Regions from separate parts of the Streptomyces sp. C11-1 genome, predicted to be linked through region 3. Evidence: predicted binding sites of a transcription regulator. Region 3 holds the regulator's gene; each other region holds the start of a gene.
What was found. The regulator HrcA, encoded in region 3, represses chaperone genes, less so after heat shock. The targets are predictions, from matches to a motif close to TTNGCACTCNGNNNNNCNGAGTGCNAA.
Positions count from the first base shown of each region.

Region 1: groL (chaperonin GroEL) is a predicted target of HrcA. The motif match lies at 1,678-1,704, and genes of this name have one in related genera.
Region 2: groES (co-chaperone GroES) is a predicted target of HrcA. The motif match lies at 2,236-2,262, and genes of this name have one in related genera.

Region 1 is NZ_CP134500.1:4,114,357-4,120,270, forward strand. Features, by position in the region: gene thrC (threonine synthase) at 1-586, shown strand, start outside; gene RI138_RS18245 (MoaD/ThiS family protein) at 619-897, shown strand; gene RI138_RS18250 (cold-shock protein) at 1,317-1,523, shown strand; gene groL (chaperonin GroEL) at 1,867-3,489, shown strand; gene RI138_RS18260 (hypothetical protein) at 3,645-4,217, shown strand; gene RI138_RS18265 (keywimysin-related RiPP) at 4,802-4,924, shown strand; gene RI138_RS18270 (asparagine synthase-related protein) at 4,975-5,914, shown strand, end outside.
Region 2 is NZ_CP134500.1:4,556,849-4,562,762, forward strand. Features, by position in the region: gene RI138_RS20440 (class I SAM-dependent methyltransferase) at 1-978, opposite strand, end outside; gene RI138_RS20445 (polysaccharide deacetylase family protein) at 1,123-2,043, shown strand; gene groES (co-chaperone GroES) at 2,419-2,727, shown strand; gene groL (chaperonin GroEL) at 2,826-4,451, shown strand; gene RI138_RS20460 (SDR family NAD(P)-dependent oxidoreductase) at 4,545-5,318, opposite strand; gene RI138_RS20465 (outer membrane protein assembly factor BamB family protein) at 5,489-5,914, opposite strand, start outside.
Region 3 is NZ_CP134500.1:2,010,124-2,016,037, reverse strand. Features, by position in the region: gene RI138_RS08985 (ABC transporter substrate-binding protein) at 1-379, opposite strand, end outside; gene RI138_RS08980 (DUF3097 domain-containing protein) at 537-1,355, opposite strand; gene RI138_RS08975 (MBL fold metallo-hydrolase) at 1,463-2,194, opposite strand; gene hrcA (heat-inducible transcriptional repressor HrcA) at 2,359-3,375, shown strand; gene dnaJ (molecular chaperone DnaJ) at 3,376-4,515, shown strand; gene RI138_RS08960 (nitronate monooxygenase) at 4,648-5,721, shown strand; gene RI138_RS08955 (16S rRNA (uracil(1498)-N(3))-methyltransferase) at 5,718-5,914, shown strand, end outside.

The DNA of each region.
Region 1 (5,914 bases), 2.1 Mb from region 3:
GGCGTACGAGATCTGCGAACAGCTCGGCTGGCGGCTGCCCGACCAGATCGTCATCCCGATCGCGTCCGGCTCCCAGCTGACGAAGATCGACAAGGGGCTCCAGGAGCTCATCAAGCTCGGCCTGGTCGAGGACAGGCCGTACAAGATCTTCGGAGCCCAGGCCGAGGGCTGCTCCCCGGTCTCCGCCGCCTTCAAGGCCGGTCACGACGTCGTGCGGCCCCAGAAGCCGAACACCATCGCCAAGTCCCTGGCCATCGGCAACCCGGCGGACGGCCCGTACGTCCTGGACATCGCCCGCCGCACCGGCGGCGCGGTGGAGGACGTCACCGACGAGCAGGTCGTCGACGCGATCAAGCTGCTGGCCCGCACCGAGGGCATCTTCGGTGAGACGGCGGGCGGGGTGACGCTCGGCGTGACGAAGAAGCTCATCGAGGCCGGCGTCATCGACCCGGCGCTCACCACCGTCGTGGTCAACACCGGCGACGGACTCAAGACGCTCGACGCGGTCTCCGCGACCTCGCAGGCCACGGCGACGATCAAGCCGAGCCTGGACGCGTTCCGCACCGCGGGCCTCGGCTCCGCCTGACCACCCCAGAACGAAGGAAGAAGGGCACCACCATGAGCGTCAAGGTCCGCATCCCCACCATCCTCCGTACGTACACGGGCGGCCAGGCCGAGGTCACGGCGGAGGGCGCGAAGCTCTCCGAGGTCATCGAGTCCCTGGAGAAGGACCACCCCGGCATCGCCGCCCGAGTCCTGGACGACCAGGGCAAGCTGCGCCGCTTCGTCAACGTGTACGTCAACGACGACGACGTGCGCTTCGAGGGTGGTCTGGACGCGGCCACGCCCGACGGCGCAGGTGTCTCGATCATCCCGGCCGTGGCCGGCGGCTGCTGACGCCGCAGCACCCGCAGCACCCGCAGTTGCCCCCTCCGCGAGAGAAGCGGAGGGGGCAATTCTGCATGGTTGAGCGCGGTACAGTTGGGGAAGCCCCCTTCGCTGCCCGTGCCGCCCGCACATATGAGAATGCGCCCGGACCGATAAGAAGCAGCCAAAGTACGTGAACCTCTTGAGGCATAAGTGGCCTTTGCCTGGCCCGACTTGCCCGTAATTTTCAGCAATCCCGCATATTCGGGCGTTCGGCCGCGCCCAGAATTCTCGTCCGATTGACCTGTTGCAGAGGGCAGTTGGGCAGATACATTCAGCCGCGGTCGACGCGCTACGGCGCCGCACACCCTCTCCTGTCGGAGGGTGAGTTCTGACCCGGGCCCGCGAAGTGCGGTCCTGTGCAAGGGCCAGTAATAGGGGAGTTAGGCATGGCTCAGGGCACCGTCAAGTGGTTCAACGCGGAGAAGGGGTACGGCTTCATCGCGGTCGACGGTGGTGCGGATGTTTTCGTCCACTACAGCGCGATCCAGATGGACGGGTACCGCACCCTCGAAGAGGGTCAGCGAGTTGAATTCGAGATCTCGCAGGGCCAGAAGGGGCCCCAGGCCGACATGGTCAAGCTCGCCGTCGGCTGAGCTCGGCGCGGTCGTCCGACGACACCACTCACGCACGAAGGGCCCGGCCCCCTGATCCGGGGGCCGGGCCCTTCGCGCGTGCCGGGTCCGGGGCGGACGGCGCGATCGCTGTCCGGATCCGGTCCGCTGTCCGGTCCATATTCGACCAGGGACGCTTGCACTCGCAGGGGTCGAGTGCTAATCATTGGCGTTAGCACTCTCCAGGTGAGAGTGACAGAACTTGGACCGGGCCGGTGAGGCCCGCAGGCGCGGTGGGGCAAGGAACCACCACGCACGCAGGCCGTCCGTCGCGGGCGCCTCTCGGTCCGGAGAAATCCACCCCTGTCCGGGAGGACCACTTCACATGGCCAAGATCATCGCGTTCGACGAGGAGGCACGGCGCGGTCTCGAGCGCGGGATGAACCAGCTCGCCGACGCCGTCAAGGTCACCCTCGGCCCCAAGGGCCGTAACGTCGTCCTCGAGAAGAAGTGGGGCGCGCCCACGATCACCAACGATGGTGTTTCCATCGCCAAGGAGATCGAGCTCGAGGACCCGTACGAGAAGATCGGTGCGGAGCTGGTCAAGGAGGTCGCCAAGAAGACGGACGACGTCGCCGGCGACGGTACGACCACCGCCACCGTTCTGGCCCAGGCTCTCGTCCGCGAGGGCCTGCGCAACGTCGCCGCAGGCGCCAACCCGATGGCGCTCAAGCGGGGCATCGAGAAGGCCGTCGAGGCCGTCTCCGCCGCCCTGCTGGAGCAGGCCAAGGACGTGGAGACCAAGGAGCAGATCGCTTCGACCGCCTCCATCTCCGCCGCCGACACCGAGATCGGCGCGAAGATCGCCGAGGCGATGGACAAGGTCGGCAAGGAAGGCGTCATCACCGTCGAGGAGTCCCAGACCTTCGGTCTGGAGCTGGAGCTCACCGAGGGTATGCGCTTCGACAAGGGCTACATCTCGGCGTACTTCGCCACCGACATGGAGCGTATGGAGGCGTCGCTCGACGACCCGTACATCCTGATCGTCAACTCGAAGGTCGGCAGCGTCAAGGACCTGATCCCGCTGCTGGAGAAGGTCATGCAGTCGGGCAAGCCGCTGCTGATCATCGCCGAGGACGTCGAGGGCGAGGCCCTGTCCACCCTGGTCGTCAACAAGATCAAGGGCACCTTCAAGTCCGTCGCCGTCAAGGCCCCGGGCTTCGGTGACCGCCGCAAGGCCATGCTCGCGGACATCGCCATCCTCACCGGTGGCACCGTGATCTCCGAGGAGGTCGGCCTCAAGCTGGAGAACGCCGGGCTCGACCTGCTCGGCCGCGCCCGCAAGGTCGTCATCACCAAGGACGAGACCACGATCGTCGACGGTGCCGGTGACAGCGACCAGGTTCAGGGTCGCGTCAACCAGATCCGTGCCGAGATCGAGAACTCCGACTCGGACTACGACCGCGAGAAGCTCCAGGAGCGCCTGGCGAAGCTCGCGGGCGGCGTGGCCGTCATCAAGGCCGGCGCCGCCACCGAGGTGGAGCTCAAGGAGCGCAAGCACCGCATCGAGGACGCGGTGCGCAACGCCAAGGCCGCCGTCGAGGAGGGCATCGTCGCCGGTGGTGGCGTGGCTCTGCTCCAGGCCTCGGCCGTCTTCGAGAAGCTCGACCTCACGGGTGACGAGGCGACCGGCGCCAACGCCGTGAAGCTCGCGCTGGAGGCCCCGCTCAAGCAGATCGCCGTCAACGGTGGTCTTGAGGGCGGCGTCGTCGTGGAGAAGGTCCGCAACCTGCCGATCGGTCACGGCCTCAACGCCGCGACCGGCGAGTACGTCGACATGATCGCCGAGGGCATTCTCGACCCGGCGAAGGTCACGCGCTCCGCTCTGCAGAACGCCGCGTCCATCGCCGCGCTCTTCCTCACCACCGAGGCCGTCATCGCCGACAAGCCCGAGAAGGCCGGCGCGGCCGCCCCGGGTGGCATGCCGGGCGGTGACATGGACTTCTGATCGGGTCCGGTCCGCCGGTCGATCGAAGTTCCGCGTACGTCCCACAGGGGCGGTATCTCCTTCACCGGAGGTACCGCCCCTGTGGCGTGTCCCGGGACGGGTTCCGCTGGGACAATGCCGGGACGGTTGTACGGACACGGGGGGCGGGGGTGGCCATGGCGGCTGCGCAGGCGGGGAGCGAGGAGTACGCGGGGAGCGGCGGCCCGGGGCGCACGCGGTGGAGCAGGGGCCGGCTCAAGGGCGCCTCGCTCGTCCTCGTGGGGACGGTCCTGTTCGCGGCGGGGCTGTTCGTCGTGGTGACCGGCACGGGTCTCTCCGGCCTCCTCGGCATGCGGGTGGAGACGTTCGGCCGGATCGAGTGCCACGACACCCGCGCCGAGAAGGGCCGGACCGTCTGGCACTGCTTCGGCGAGAGCCCCGCCCAGCGGCGCGCCAATGACGCGGAGCGCGAGCGGGTGGCCCGGCAGGCGCTGCGCGCCCATGTGGACGGCTCGCCGAAGCCGGCGGAGATCGGGCGCACCCGGATCACCTTCGCGGACCACGACGGCAGGACCGACCCCGAGACGATCACCGCGACGCAGGTCTTCGACGGCGGACGGTGGTTCGCGCACTCGTCGGAGCTCGTCGGCTACGGCATGATCCCGCTGCTGCTGGGCGTCGGAACGGCGGCCTGGGGCGGCTACCGGGTGCGCGAGGCGGGCCGGTGGCGGGCCTGGAGCCGACCGTAGGCGCGCTGAGGCCCACCGTAGGTGCCCTTTGAAGCCCACCTGAGGCGCGCTGAGCCCACGGGAGGTGCGCCTGAGGAGGCGGCGCGGCTGTTCGGCATGGCCGAATGCTTACTTGTAGCGCCCAACGCCGTACGACAACACGGGCGGGCCCGGTTCCGTCGATCCCGGTGGCTCGCGGGTCGTCCATGGTGCGGTCGGGGGCGGGGCCTGTGGACGGCGCGGCCCCGGCTGGTTCTTCCGACGCACCCGGCGCTGCCCGCTCTCCGGGCAGCTCACTGCCCGATGCGGCCCCCGCGTACAGCCATTGGTCCAGTCCACTCGGCCGGCAGGGGGCCGTCGATGTGCGACTGCACATGCCGACCGGTCGGTGCCCCGTGCCGTGGTGGGGCGTCCGGGGCCAGGTCTTCGCCGCTCGCGCTATCCAGCCAACTTCGTGCCGTAAGTCGGAATCATGCGTACCGGTTCGGCAGCGGGACATGATGGCTCTGGTGTTCACGTGGTGAACACCAGTCGCATGAACAACTTCAGTTATGCGGACCCAAGTTGGGCATAACGGTCGTCAATCACGCAGAAGGGAAGGTCTCATGAAGCAGCAGAAGAAGGCTTACGTGAAGCCGTCGATGTTCAAGCAGGGCGACTTCTCGAAGAAGACCGCCGGCTACTTCGTCGGCTCGTACAAGGAGTACTGGACCCGGCGCATCGTCTGATCCGCCGGTCCCCTACCCCCGCACTGTGTGAGAACTTCCGGAAGGTGAAGATGCCCGGCCAGCTGCGTGACTACTTCGTCGTCCTGCCGGACAGCGTGGCGGGAGCGGCGGCGGCCGGGCGGCTTCCCGCACCGGGAGTGACCGGAGCGGCCCCGCCGGTGGGCGACGCCCTGACCGTCGCCCACCCCTCGGGCCGGCCCTGGGTCGTCGCCCGCCCGCTGGTCCGCAAGCTCAGCCACCTCGCCCGGGGCGGGGACGCCCTCGTCCTCATCGGCCCGGACCGCGTCCCCGACGCCGTGCTCGCCGGGCTCCTGGACGGCGCCCGGAGCCGGACAGCCCTGGAGGCCCGCCTCACCCGGCTGCCCGGCCTCTACCACGTGGTCGCCCGGCTCTCCGGGGAGACCTGGGTCCGGGGAACCGCCACCGGACTGCGCCGGATCTACCACGCCCGGCACCCGGACGCCGGAACCATCGCGTCCGACCGCCCCGCCGTCCTGGCCCGCCTGATCGACGCGCCCCTGGACGACGGCGCGCTCGCGCTGCGGCTGCTGGACTTCGTGCCGCACCCCCTGAGCCGGCGCGTCGTGTGGCGGGGCGTCCACGAGACCGGTGCCGGGTACGGCCTGGCCCTGCCCGTCGCAGCACCGGGCACGGCCGCCGTCCCCGGCCCCGCGGAGCACCGCTGGTGGGAGCCGCCGCCGGGCGAACTCTCCCTGGCGGAGGGGGCCCGAAGACTCGGTGACGCGGTCGCCGCCTCCGTACGGGCCCATGTCGGCGGCCTGGACCGGATCAGCTGCGAGCTCTCCGGCGGCATGGACTCCACGGCCCTCACCTTCGTCGCCCGGGAGACCGGCCCGGCGAGCCTGTCCCTGCTGACGGTGGCCGCCCGGGACCGCTACAGCGAGGACGAGACTTGGGCGCGGAGGGCGGTGGAGGCGGCGCGGGGAGCCGAGGCGGCGCAGAAGGGCGTGGCGGGACGGGGAGCCGAGG
Region 2 (5,914 bases), 2.5 Mb from region 3:
CCGCTCCACGATGTCGGCGACCAGATGGGCCCGGATCACCGCCCCGTCCGGCTCGTACAGATAACGCCCGACCGGGCCCACCGGCGGGGCGGGCAGCGGGGCCGGGGCGGTCAGGGTGGCGCCCGACGGCAGCAGCGTGGCCCGGAACGAACCGGGCGCGAAGCCCTCCCCGTACCAGAGCACCGCCTCCTTCACATCGCCGGCGTCCGAGATCCACTCGGCCTCCGCCTCCGGGCCGATCGCCTCGTGCGGGATGCCCGGGGCGATCTTCAGCGCCGCTCTGGGGGCCTTCAGCGCGGCGGCCGTCGCCCAGGAGAGCGGCGGCGAGTACGCCTCCGGATCGAAGATGCGCCCGCCCGTCGCCCGGCCACCGCCCCTGCCCGACGCGCCGCGCGCGGCCCCTCCCCTCGCGCCCCGCCGCGCCGGGTCCACGAAGACCGCGTCGTACGGGGAGGTGTCGATCTCCGTGACGTCGGCGCACCGCACCTCGATCAGTGCGGCGAGACCGAGCGCGTCCGCGTTGGCCCGGGCCACCTCGGCGGTCAGCGGGTCGCGGTCCACGGCCAGGACGCTGATCCCGGCGCGGGCCAGTGCGATGGCGTCGCCGCCGATGCCGCAGCACAGGTCCGCCACGCCGCGCACGCCGAGCGCGGCGAACCGGGCGGCGCGGTACTCGGCGACCGAGGTGCGGGTGGCCTGCTCGACCCCGTTGGGCGTGAAGTACATCCGGTACGCGTCGGCCGCCCCGAACTTCGCGACCGCCCGCTGCCGCAGCCGGGCCTGCCCCAGGGCCGCCGAGACCAGCTCCGCCGGGTGCGTGCGGCGCAGCCGGGTCGCGGTGGCCAGCTCGTCGGCGGGGTCGTGGTCGCGCAGCTCGGCCAGCAGCTGCTCGCCCTCGGGGGTGCGCAGCGCGGCGAAGGCGGCGCCGGCGGGGTCGTCGGACGGGGCGGCGGGGGTCGTTGCGTTCACCCGGTCCATTGTGGGCCAGGCGCGCCGGTCGGGGCCCCTGTGGGCCGCCCGGGGGACGGGGCGGATCGGCTCGCGGTGTCGGGGCGGGGTGCGGGCGGGCGGCTGGCAGGATGCGGCGCCATGCAGCTAGTACGACAAAAAGAAAAATCAGGCATGGAGTGGCACAGATCGGGCGTGATGGTGCTGGCGGCCCTGCTGGCCGCCGCCGTCGCCTCCGGATGCGCGGCGGAGGGGGGCGGCGCAGGGGCCCCAGGCAGTCCGGCGAAGCCCGCCGCCGGGGGGCGGCCCGGCGAGGCCGCACCGCAGGCCGGGCCCGCCCGTGCCCTGGACTCGTACGCCGAGGAACTCAAGCGGAAACAGGCCGCACGCGCCGTCGCCGCGAAGAAGTGGGGGCTGGCCAAGACCCCGCTCGCGGCCCCCGAACCGCCGAAGGTGAAGCCGCGCATCACCACCCGCAAGGGGTTCGAGGTCCGGAACGACGCCGGGCTGCCACCCGTCTTCACCACGGTCCCGACCAAGGAGAAGATCGTCTTCCTGACGATGGACGACGGCGCGGAGAAGGACCCCGCCCTGCTGCGGATGATGACCGAACTGGACATCCCGTACAGCGCGTTCATCAGTGACTACGTCACCAACGACGACTACGGCTACTTCAAGAAGATGCAGAAGCGCGGAGTGGTCATCAGCAACCACACGCTCAACCACCGCTATCTGCCCGGACTGTCGTACGCCGAGCAGAAGAAGGAGATCTGCGGCCAGCAGGAGAAGATCCTCAAGCACTACGGGAAGCGGCCGACCCTCTTCCGCCCGCCCTACGGCAACTACAACCGCGACACCCTCGTCGTCGCCAAGTCCTGCGGCATCACCGCCGTACCCCTGTGGACCGCCGAGGCCTTCCCCGACCACATGGAATGGCGCGAGTGGGACCGGGACCTGCACCCGGGCGACATCGTCCTCACGCACTTCCGGGGCAAGGGCGACTGGAAGGGCTCGATGCCCGACATGGTCCGCCGGGTCATGAAGACCATCACGGACAAGGGGTACGCGGTGGCGAAGCTGGAGGACTACGTCTGACCCGTCCTCCTCGCCGACGTACGGATCGGAAGGTGTGCGGCCCCGAATGCGCGCTCAGCAACCGCTGAGCGCGCATTCGTCGTCGTACGGAACGCAAAGCCCCGCCCCCGCGTTGCCCGGACAGGGGCCGGGGCCGGTGACCCGGATCGGTGACCGGGCAGAGCTCCGGCCGAGACTCGCGAGGGTGGTGAATTGGCACTCCGCTTGACCGAGTGCTAATCGCGGTCATAGTCTCAGGTCTGGCACTCCCCCCGGGAGAGTGCCAGCACCACACTGTGCGACAGGGCAGGTCCGGCACCCGCGACGACGGATCGGTCTGGTCGCCACCCACAGACTGTTAAACCCCGTGAGATCTCCGAAGGGGGAGACCGGATCGTGTCGACCACCAGCTCCAAGGTTGCGATCAAGCCGCTTGAGGACCGCATTGTGGTCCAGCCGCTCGACGCCGAGCAGACCACGGCTTCCGGCCTGGTCATTCCGGACACCGCGAAGGAGAAGCCCCAGGAGGGCGTCGTCCTCGCCGTGGGCCCGGGCCGCTTCGAGAACGGCGAGCGTCTTCCGCTCGACGTCAAGACCGGCGACGTCGTCCTGTACAGCAAGTACGGCGGCACCGAGGTGAAGTACAACGGCGAGGAGTACCTCGTCCTCTCGGCCCGCGACGTTCTCGCGATCGTCGAGAAGTAATTCACCCACGTTTGCTTGTGTTCTGCGCCCCTGGCCCCCTGCGAAATAACTAGCCGGGTGGCGAGGGGCGCAGTTCGTTCGAGAGGGAAGTACAGCCCATGGCGAAGATTCTGAAGTTCGACGAGGACGCCCGTCGCGCCCTTGAGCGCGGCGTCAACAAGCTTGCCGACACGGTCAAGGTGACGATCGGCCCCAAGGGCCGCAACGTCGTCATCGACAAGAAGTTCGGCGCTCCCACCATCACCAACGACGGTGTCACCATCGCGCGCGAGGTCGAGCTCGACGACCCGTACGAGAACCTCGGTGCCCAGCTCGTCAAGGAGGTGGCGACCAAGACCAACGACGTAGCGGGTGACGGCACCACCACCGCGACCGTCCTGGCCCAGGCGCTCGTCCGCGAGGGTCTGCGCAACGTCGCCGCGGGCGCCTCCCCGGCCGCCCTGAAGAAGGGCATCGACGCCGCCGTCAAGGCCGTGTCCGAGGAGCTCCTCGCGACCGCCCGCCCGATCGACGACAAGTCCGACATCGCCGCCGTGGCCGCGCTCTCCGCGCAGGACACCCAGGTCGGCGAGCTCATCGCGGACGCGATGGACAAGGTCGGCAAGGACGGTGTCATCACCGTCGAGGAGTCCAACACCTTCGGTCTGGACCTGGAGTTCACCGAGGGCATGGCCTTCGACAAGGGCTACCTCTCCCCGTACATGGTGACCGACCAGGAGCGTATGGAGGCCGTCCTCGACGACCCGTACATCCTGATCCACCAGGGCAAGATCGGCTCCATCCAGGAGCTGCTGCCGCTCCTGGAGAAGGTCATCCAGGCCGGTGGCTCCAAGCCGCTCCTGATCATCGCCGAGGACGTCGAGGGCGAGGCGCTCTCCACCCTCGTCGTCAACAAGATCCGCGGCACCTTCAACGCCGTCGCGGTGAAGGCCCCGGGCTTCGGCGACCGCCGCAAGGCCATGCTCGGCGACATCGCCACCCTCACCGGTGCGACCGTCATCGCCGAGGAGGTCGGCCTCAAGCTCGACCAGGCCGGTCTGGACGTGCTCGGCACGGCCCGCCGCGTCACGGTCTCCAAGGACGACACGACCATCGTCGACGGCGGCGGCGACGCCGGTGACGTCAAGGGCCGCGTCAACCAGATCAAGGCCGAGATCGAGACCACCGACTCCGACTGGGACCGCGAGAAGCTCCAGGAGCGCCTCGCGAAGCTGGCCGGCGGCGTGTGCGTCATCCGCGTCGGTGCCGCCACCGAGGTGGAGCTCAAGGAGAAGAAGCACCGCCTTGAGGACGCCATCTCCGCCACCCGCGCCGCGGTCGAGGAGGGCATCGTCTCCGGCGGTGGCTCCTCCCTCGTCCACGCAGTGAAGGTCCTGGAGGGCAACCTCGGCAAGACCGGCGACGAGGCCACCGGTGTCGCGGTCGTCCGCCGCGCCGCCGTCGAGCCGCTGCGCTGGATCGCCGAGAACGCCGGCCTGGAGGGTTACGTCATCACCTCCAAGGTCGCCGAGCTCGACAAGGGCCAGGGCTTCAACGCCGCCACCGGCGAGTACGGCGACCTGGTCAAGGCCGGCGTCATCGACCCGGTCAAGGTCACCCGCTCCGCCCTGGAGAACGCCGCGTCCATCGCGTCGCTGCTGCTCACGACCGAGACCCTCGTCGTCGAGAAGCCGGCCGAGGAAGAGGCCGACGCCGGTCACGGCGGCCACGGCCACTCCCACTAGTACCTCTCCGGTACGCGCGGCAGCCCGCTACGCGTCCGAGGCCCGGTACCCCCGTCGCGGGGGCACCGGGCCTCGGTGCGTTCCCGACCGGAACTACCGCGGGCCGTACTTGCGGCCCGTCCGCGACGTCACCCCGCCCAGCAGACCGCGCGGCGCCACCTTCACCAGCCCCATCAGCGCCTTGTAGCGCGGGTCCGGGACCGACACCGACTTGCCCCGCGCCAGATCCGCCAGCGCCGCCGCCACCAGCTTGTCCGCGTCCAGCCACATCCAGCCCGGGATGTTGTCCGTGCCCATCCCGGCCCGCTCGTGGAACTCCGTCCGGACGAACCCGGGGCACAGCGCCATCAGCCGCACCCCCGACCCGCCCAGGTCCCGCGCCGCGCCCTGGGTGAACTGCACGACCCAGGCCTTGGACGCCCCGTACGTACCGCGCGGCACGAACGCCGCGACGGACGCCACGTTGATCACGCCGCCCCGGCCGCGCTCCTTCATGCCCACGACGGCGGCCGAGGTGAGCCGCAGCACCGCCTCGCAGTGGACCTTCAGCATCGTCAGCTCATCGGCCATGGACACCTCCAGGAAGCGCCCCTTGTTGCCGAACCCGGCGTTGTTGACCAGCAGGTCGACCGGGTGCCTGCGGTCCGCGAGCCGCTTCTCGACCGTCTCGATCCCGCCGTCCGTGGACAGGTCGGCGGCCAGCACCTCGGCCTCGATGCCGTGCCGGTCGTGCAGTTCGGTGGCCTGCTCGCGCAGCCGTGCGGTGTCCCGCGCCACCAGCACCAGGTTGTGCCCCTGGGCCGCGAGCCGCCGCGCGAACGCAGCCCCGATACCCGCCGTCGCGCCCGTGATCAGTGCAGTCGTCATACGCGGCACGTTAGTGCCCCGAGCGTTCCGGCGGCTCACCCGCCCGCTGCGGCAGCGTCCCGGGCGATCGCCCGCCCGGCATGGGGCAGATCCCTGAACCGCCCCCGACCTGGCCACTACGGCCCGGCGGGGGCGGCTCTCATGACCCGTCAGGGCCCCTCCGGTCCCGGTCAGGACGGCGCGGGGGCGAACGACAGCATGCGGGCCTCGGGCCGGGCGTCGTTCCCGGTCACGACCACATGGGTGACGACGAGTCGGCCGTCGACGTAGGCCAGTCGCCCGCCGAACATCTCGAACTCGAACGGGGCGGCGGCCGCCGGGTGTTGCAGGACCGTCTTCTCCGTGCCCGCACCGCCCGGGCCCAGCAGGAAGGTCCGGCCCGGGAGGGTCGATGTGGCGGACTCGTAGACGAGGATCTCCTTGTCGCTCTCCGCGCGCAGCGGGTACAGCTTGCGGACCTGCTCGGACTTGACCCCCCAGAGGAACTTCCCGGTGTCCAGGTCGTACGTACCGACCCGGTCGGTACCGCCCAGCATGACGAGGCCCTTGCCGACCGTGCTGCCGCGGCAGGGCTGGATGTCGCCACCGGAACCGTC
Region 3 (5,914 bases):
CGGTCGCCTGCTCGACCGCCCCGAGCAGCCGGGAGCGCGGAAAGGGGAACGGCTTGTACTGGGCGTTCTCGCGGGTCTCCCACGGCTTCTCGGACAGCGTGCGCACCATGTCGAGCGCCGCTTCGTACGGTGTGGCCCCGTCGCCGTCCAGCAGCCGCACCGGCACCCGGCGCAGCTCGTTGGCCTGATGCACCTGGTGGACGAGCCGCTCGACCCGGGCGTCGATCTCCGGCCCGGCCCCGGCGTCCGCCGCCTGGGCGACCACGAGCGGCATCACCGGCCGGTTCACCCGGTACCGGTCGATCAGCTGCTGCATCAGGTGGAAGACGGCGGAGGCCGCCTCATTGTCCGCACTGTCCCGCCAGACCTCGCGCGCCATCGCCCCGTGCCCTTCCCCCGTGTGTCCATGAGCCCGTGTCCCCACCCTCAATAACCGATGGTGCGCGTGGGGCGCAGGCATTCACAGGGATCGGCACATGATCGTCCTGGAGGGGGCGCGGTCAGGCCCACATCAGACCGGTGTCAGGCCCTGGACATCAGGCCGGAAGGGTGACGAAGTCGATCAATTCCTCCACGCGGCCCAGGAGTTGTGGTTCAAGATCCTTGTAGCTGTGCACCTTCGACAGAATGTGCTGCCAGGCCGCCCCGGTGTTCTCCGGCCACCCCAGCGCCCGGCACACCCCCGTCTTCCAGTCCTGCCCGCGCGGTACGACCGGCCAGGCGCCGATCCCGACCGAGGACGGCTTCACCGCCTCCCACACGTCGATGTACGGGTGCCCCACCACCAGCACATGAGCACCGGTCACCCGCTCGGCGATCCGGGACTCCTTGGAGCCGGGCACCAGATGGTCCACCAGCACCCCCAGCCGCGCGTCAGGACCCGGTGCGAACTCCCCGACGATCGCGGGAAGGTCGTCGATGCCCTCCAGGTACTCCACGACCACGCCCTCGATGCGCAGGTCGTCGCCCCACACCCGCTCGACCAGCTCCGCGTCGTGCCGGCCCTCCACATAGATCCGCCCGGCCCGCGCCACCCGGGCCCGCGCACCGGGCACCGCCACCGAACCGGAGGCCGTACGGGCGGGGCGCACCGGACCGCCCGCCGACGGGCGTACCAGTGTGACGACCTTGCCCTCCAGCAGGAAGCCGCGGGCCTCCATCGGGAACACCCGGTGCTTGCCGAAGCGGTCCTCCAGGGTGACCGTGGGCCCCTGGGCCGTCTTCTCGCAGCGGATCACCGCCCCGCAGAAGCCGGTGGCGACCTCCTCCACGACCAGATCGGGCTCGGCGGGGACCTCGGGCACGGGGGCGGACCGCTTCCACGGCGGGGTCAGGTCCGGCTGGTAGCTGCGCATGCCCCGACGATAATCGTCACACCGGCGCGACAAACCTCACGCCGCGACCCTCAGGGAGCCGTTCCGCCACCGTGGGAATCCTCACGCCGCAGCCGCATGCCACGACCTCACGCCACCGCGAACCGCTCCGCCAGTGCCGCCCGTTGCGCCCGGACGAACGCCGCGTCGACAGCCGCCCCGTGCCCCGGTACGTACACCGCGTCCTCGCCGCCCAGCTCCAGCAGCCGGTCCAGCGCGGCCGGCCAGCGCGAGGTGACCGCGTCCGGGCCCGCCTGCGGTTCGCCCGACTCCTCGACCAGATCACCGCAGAGCACCACCGCCGGGTCCGGGCCCGCCCCCGGCACCAGCACCGCGAGGTCGTGGCTGCTGTGCGCGGGGCCCAGGTCGGCCAGCAGCACCCGGCGGCCGCCGCCCAGATCCAGCGTCCGCTCGCCGTGCACCTCGTGGCGCGGGGCCACCAGCGTGTCCGCCGACCCGGCCGCCTCGTCCTCCGGCACCCCGTGGTGCACCGCCGACGCGTACAGCTCCTGCCCCCTGTCCCGCAGCAGGGCCGTGAGGCCCGCCGACCCGTACACCTGGGCCCCGGCGAACGCCGCCGTGCCCAGTACGTGATCGAAATGAGGGTGGCTCAGTGCGATATGCGTCACCCTGCGACCGAGCAGCGCCTCGGCCTGCCGCCGCAGCTCGACGCCCTCGCGCAGCGTCGAACCCGTGTCGTGGAGCAGCACGCCCTCCGTCCCGGCGACCAGCGCGACGGTGGCGTCCCAGCCGGGGAGCCGCCGTCGGCCGATACCGTTGCCCAACCGCTCCCAGCCGAAGTCTTCCCAAGCGACGTCCATACGGCGACGCTATCGGCAACGACCTGCGGTCTCCCGCCGGGACCTGGCCGGTCGCCCTTGCCCACGCCCCACCCCGCCCCCGTACACTGACCGGGGGATTGCTGGCACTCGTACGCACCGAGTGCCAGACAGGGACCGGAGAACGACAGCTGGAGGTGTGCGCGATGCTCAGCGAACGCAGACTCGAAGTGCTGCGCGCCATCGTCCAGGACTATGTCGGCACCGAGGAGCCCGTCGGCTCCAAGGCGCTCACCGAGCGGCACCGGCTGGGCGTCTCCCCGGCCACCGTCCGCAACGACATGGCGGTGCTGGAGGACGAGGGCTTCATCGCGCAGCCGCACACGAGCGCGGGACGCATCCCGACCGACAAGGGGTATCGCCTCTTCGTCGACAAGCTCGCGGGCGTCAAGCCGCTGTCCTCGCCCGAGCGCCGGGCCATCCAGAATTTCCTGGACGGCGCGGTCGACCTCGACGATGTCGTCGGCCGGACCGTGCGGCTGCTCGCGCAGCTGACCCGGCAGGTCGCCGTCGTGCAGTACCCCTCGCTGACCCGCTCGACGGTGCGGCACGTGGAGCTGCTGTCGCTGGCCCCCGCCCGGCTGATGCTGGTCCTGATCACGGACACCGGCCGGGTCGAGCAGCGTATGATCGACTGTCCCGCGCCGTTCGGTGAGGCATCGCTCGCGGATCTGCGGGCCCGGCTCAACAGCCGGGTCGTCGGACGACGCTTCGCGGATGTCCCGCGGCTGGTGCGGGAGCTGCCGGAATCCTTCGACAGCGAGGACCGGGGGACGGTCTCCACGGTTCTCTCCACTCTTCTCGAAACCCTGGTCGAGGAGACGGAGGAGCGGCTGATGATCGGCGGCACCTCCAACCTCACCCGCTTCGGACACGACTTCCCGGTGATGATCCGGCCGGTGCTGGAAGCACTGGAGGAACAGGTCGTCCTGCTGAAGCTGCTGGGTGAGGCCACGGACTCGGGCATGACCGTACGGATCGGGCACGAGAACGCCCACGAGGGGCTCAACTCCACGTCCGTCGTCGCGGTCGGCTACGGTTCGGGCGACGAAGCAGTCGCCAAACTCGGCGTGGTCGGACCGACCCGCATGGACTACCCCGGAACGATGGGAGCGGTACGCGCAGTGGCACGTTACGTCGGACAGATCCTGGCGGAGTCGTAAGTGGCCACCGACTACTACGCCGTACTCGGCGTACGCCGCGACGCATCGCAGGACGAGATCAAGAAGGCATTCCGTCGGCTCGCCCGCGAGCTGCATCCGGATGTCAACCCGGACCCGAAGACCCAGGAGCGGTTCAAGGAGATCAACGCCGCTTACGAGGTGCTGTCGGACCCGCAGAAGAAGCAGGTCTACGACCTCGGCGGCGACCCGCTCTCCGCCAACGGCGGTGGCGGCGGCGCGGGCGGTTTCGGTGCCGGAGGCTTCGGCAACTTCTCCGACATCATGGACGCGTTCTTCGGAACGGCCTCGCAGCGCGGGCCCCGCTCGCGCACCCGGCGCGGCCAGGACGCCATGATCCGGCTGGAGATCGACCTCGCCGAGGCGGCCTTCGGCACCACCAAGGACATCCAGGTCGACACGGCGGTCGTCTGCAACACGTGCAGCGGCGAGGGCGCGGCCCCCGGCACCTCCGCCCAGACCTGTGACATGTGCCGCGGCCGCGGCGAGGTCTCGCAGGTCACCCGGTCCTTCCTGGGCCAGGTCATGACCTCGCGGCCCTGCCCGCAGTGCCAGGGCTTCGGTACGGTCGTGCCGACGCCGTGCCCGGAGTGCGCCGGTGACGGCCGCATCCGCTCGCGCCGCACGCTCACGGTCAAGATCCCCGCGGGCGTCGACAACGGCACCCGTATCCAGCTCGCCGGTGAGGGCGAGGTCGGCCCCGGCGGCGGCCCGCCCGGCGACCTCTACGTCGAGATCCACGAGCTGCCGCACTCCGTGTTCCAGCGGCGCGGCGACGACCTGCACTGCACGGTCACCATCCCCATGACGGCGGCGGCCCTGGGCACCAAGTGCCCGCTGGAGACGCTGGACGGCCTGGAGGAGATCGACATCCGGCCCGGCACCCAGTCCGGCCAGTCCGTGCCGCTGCACGGGCGCGGGATCACACATCTGCGCGGCGGCGGCCGGGGCGACCTGATCGTGCACGTCGAGGTGATCACCCCGTCCAAGCTCGACCCGGAGCAGGAGCGGCTGCTGAGGGAGCTGGCGAAGCTGCGGGGTGAGGAGCGGCCCACCGGCCAGTTCCAGCCAGGTCAGCAGGGTCTGTTCTCCCGTCTGAAGGACGCGTTCAACGGTCGCTGAGCCGCTTTTCGCCTTTCACCGCACCGCCCGCCGGTCTTCTTCCGGCGGGCGGTGCGGCGTGCGGCGGAAGAACCGGTCAGGTCGTCGGCTGGCTGATTCGGCCCTGTGCACGGGACGTGGCACGATGCGGTCATGTCCTCCGAGTTGACCGATCTCTGCCGGTATCCGATCGTGCAGGCCCCGATGGCGGGCGGCGCGTCCGGACCTCAGCTCGCCGGAGCCGTCGCCGAAGCGGGCGGGCTCGGGTTTCTGGCCGCCGGGTACAAAACGGCGGACGGGATGTACAACGAGATCAAACAGCTGCGGCGGCTCACCTCCCGGCCGTTCGGCGTCAACCTCTTCATGCCGCAGCCCGCGCTCGCCGACCCCAGCGCCGTGGACGTCTACCGCCAGCAGCTCGCCGGTGAGGCCGCCTGGTACGAGACGCCGCTCGGCGACCCGGACAGCAGCGGCGACGACGGCTACGAGGCGAAGGTCGCGATCCTGCTGGAGGACCCGGTCCCCGTCGTCTCCTTCGCCTTCGGCTGCCCGACCCGCGACACCCTCGACGCGTTCGCCAGGGCGGGCACGCTGACCATCGTCACGGTCACCTCCGCCGAAGAGGCCCAGGCGGCGCAGTGGGCGGGCGCCGACGCCGTCTGCGTCCAGGGCGTCGAGGCGGGCGGCCACCAGTCCACCCACCGTGACGACCCGCAGGCCGACCACACCGGCACCGGGCTGCTCTCCCTGGTCACCCAGGTCCGCGAGACCGTGCAGATCCCCCTCGTCGCCGCCGGCGGCCTGATGCGCGGCGCCCAGATCGCCGCCGTCCTCGCGGCGGGCGCGGACGCCGCCCAGTTCGGCACCGCCTTCCTGATCTGCCCCGAGTCCGGGGCGCACCTGCTCCACAAGCAGGCCCTGACCAACCCGCTGTTCGTCCGCACCGAGCTGACCCGCGCCTTCTCCGGGCGGCCCGCACGCGGCCTGGTCAACCGTTTCATCCGCGAGCACGGCCCGTACGCCCCCGCCGCCTACCCCCAGGTCCACTACGTCACCAGCGGGCTGCGCCAGGCCGCCGCCAAGGCCGGGGACGCGCAGGGCATGGCCCTGTGGGCGGGGCAGGGCCACCGGATGGCCCGTGAACTGCCCGCGGGCGAGCTGGTCGAACTGCTCGCCGCCGAACTGGAGGCCGCCCGGTCGGCCCTGAGCATGAGGAGCCCCCGGTGACCGCACCGGTCTTCGTCGTCGAACGGATGCCCACCGGGCCGGAGTTCGTCCTGGAAGGACCCGAAGGGCGGCACGCCGTCTCCGTGAAGCGCCTCCAGCCCGGCGAGGACGTCGTCCTCACCGACGGCCTCGGCCACTGGGCGGAGGGTGTCGTACGCGCCGCCGAGGGCAAGGACCGCCTCACGGTCACCGG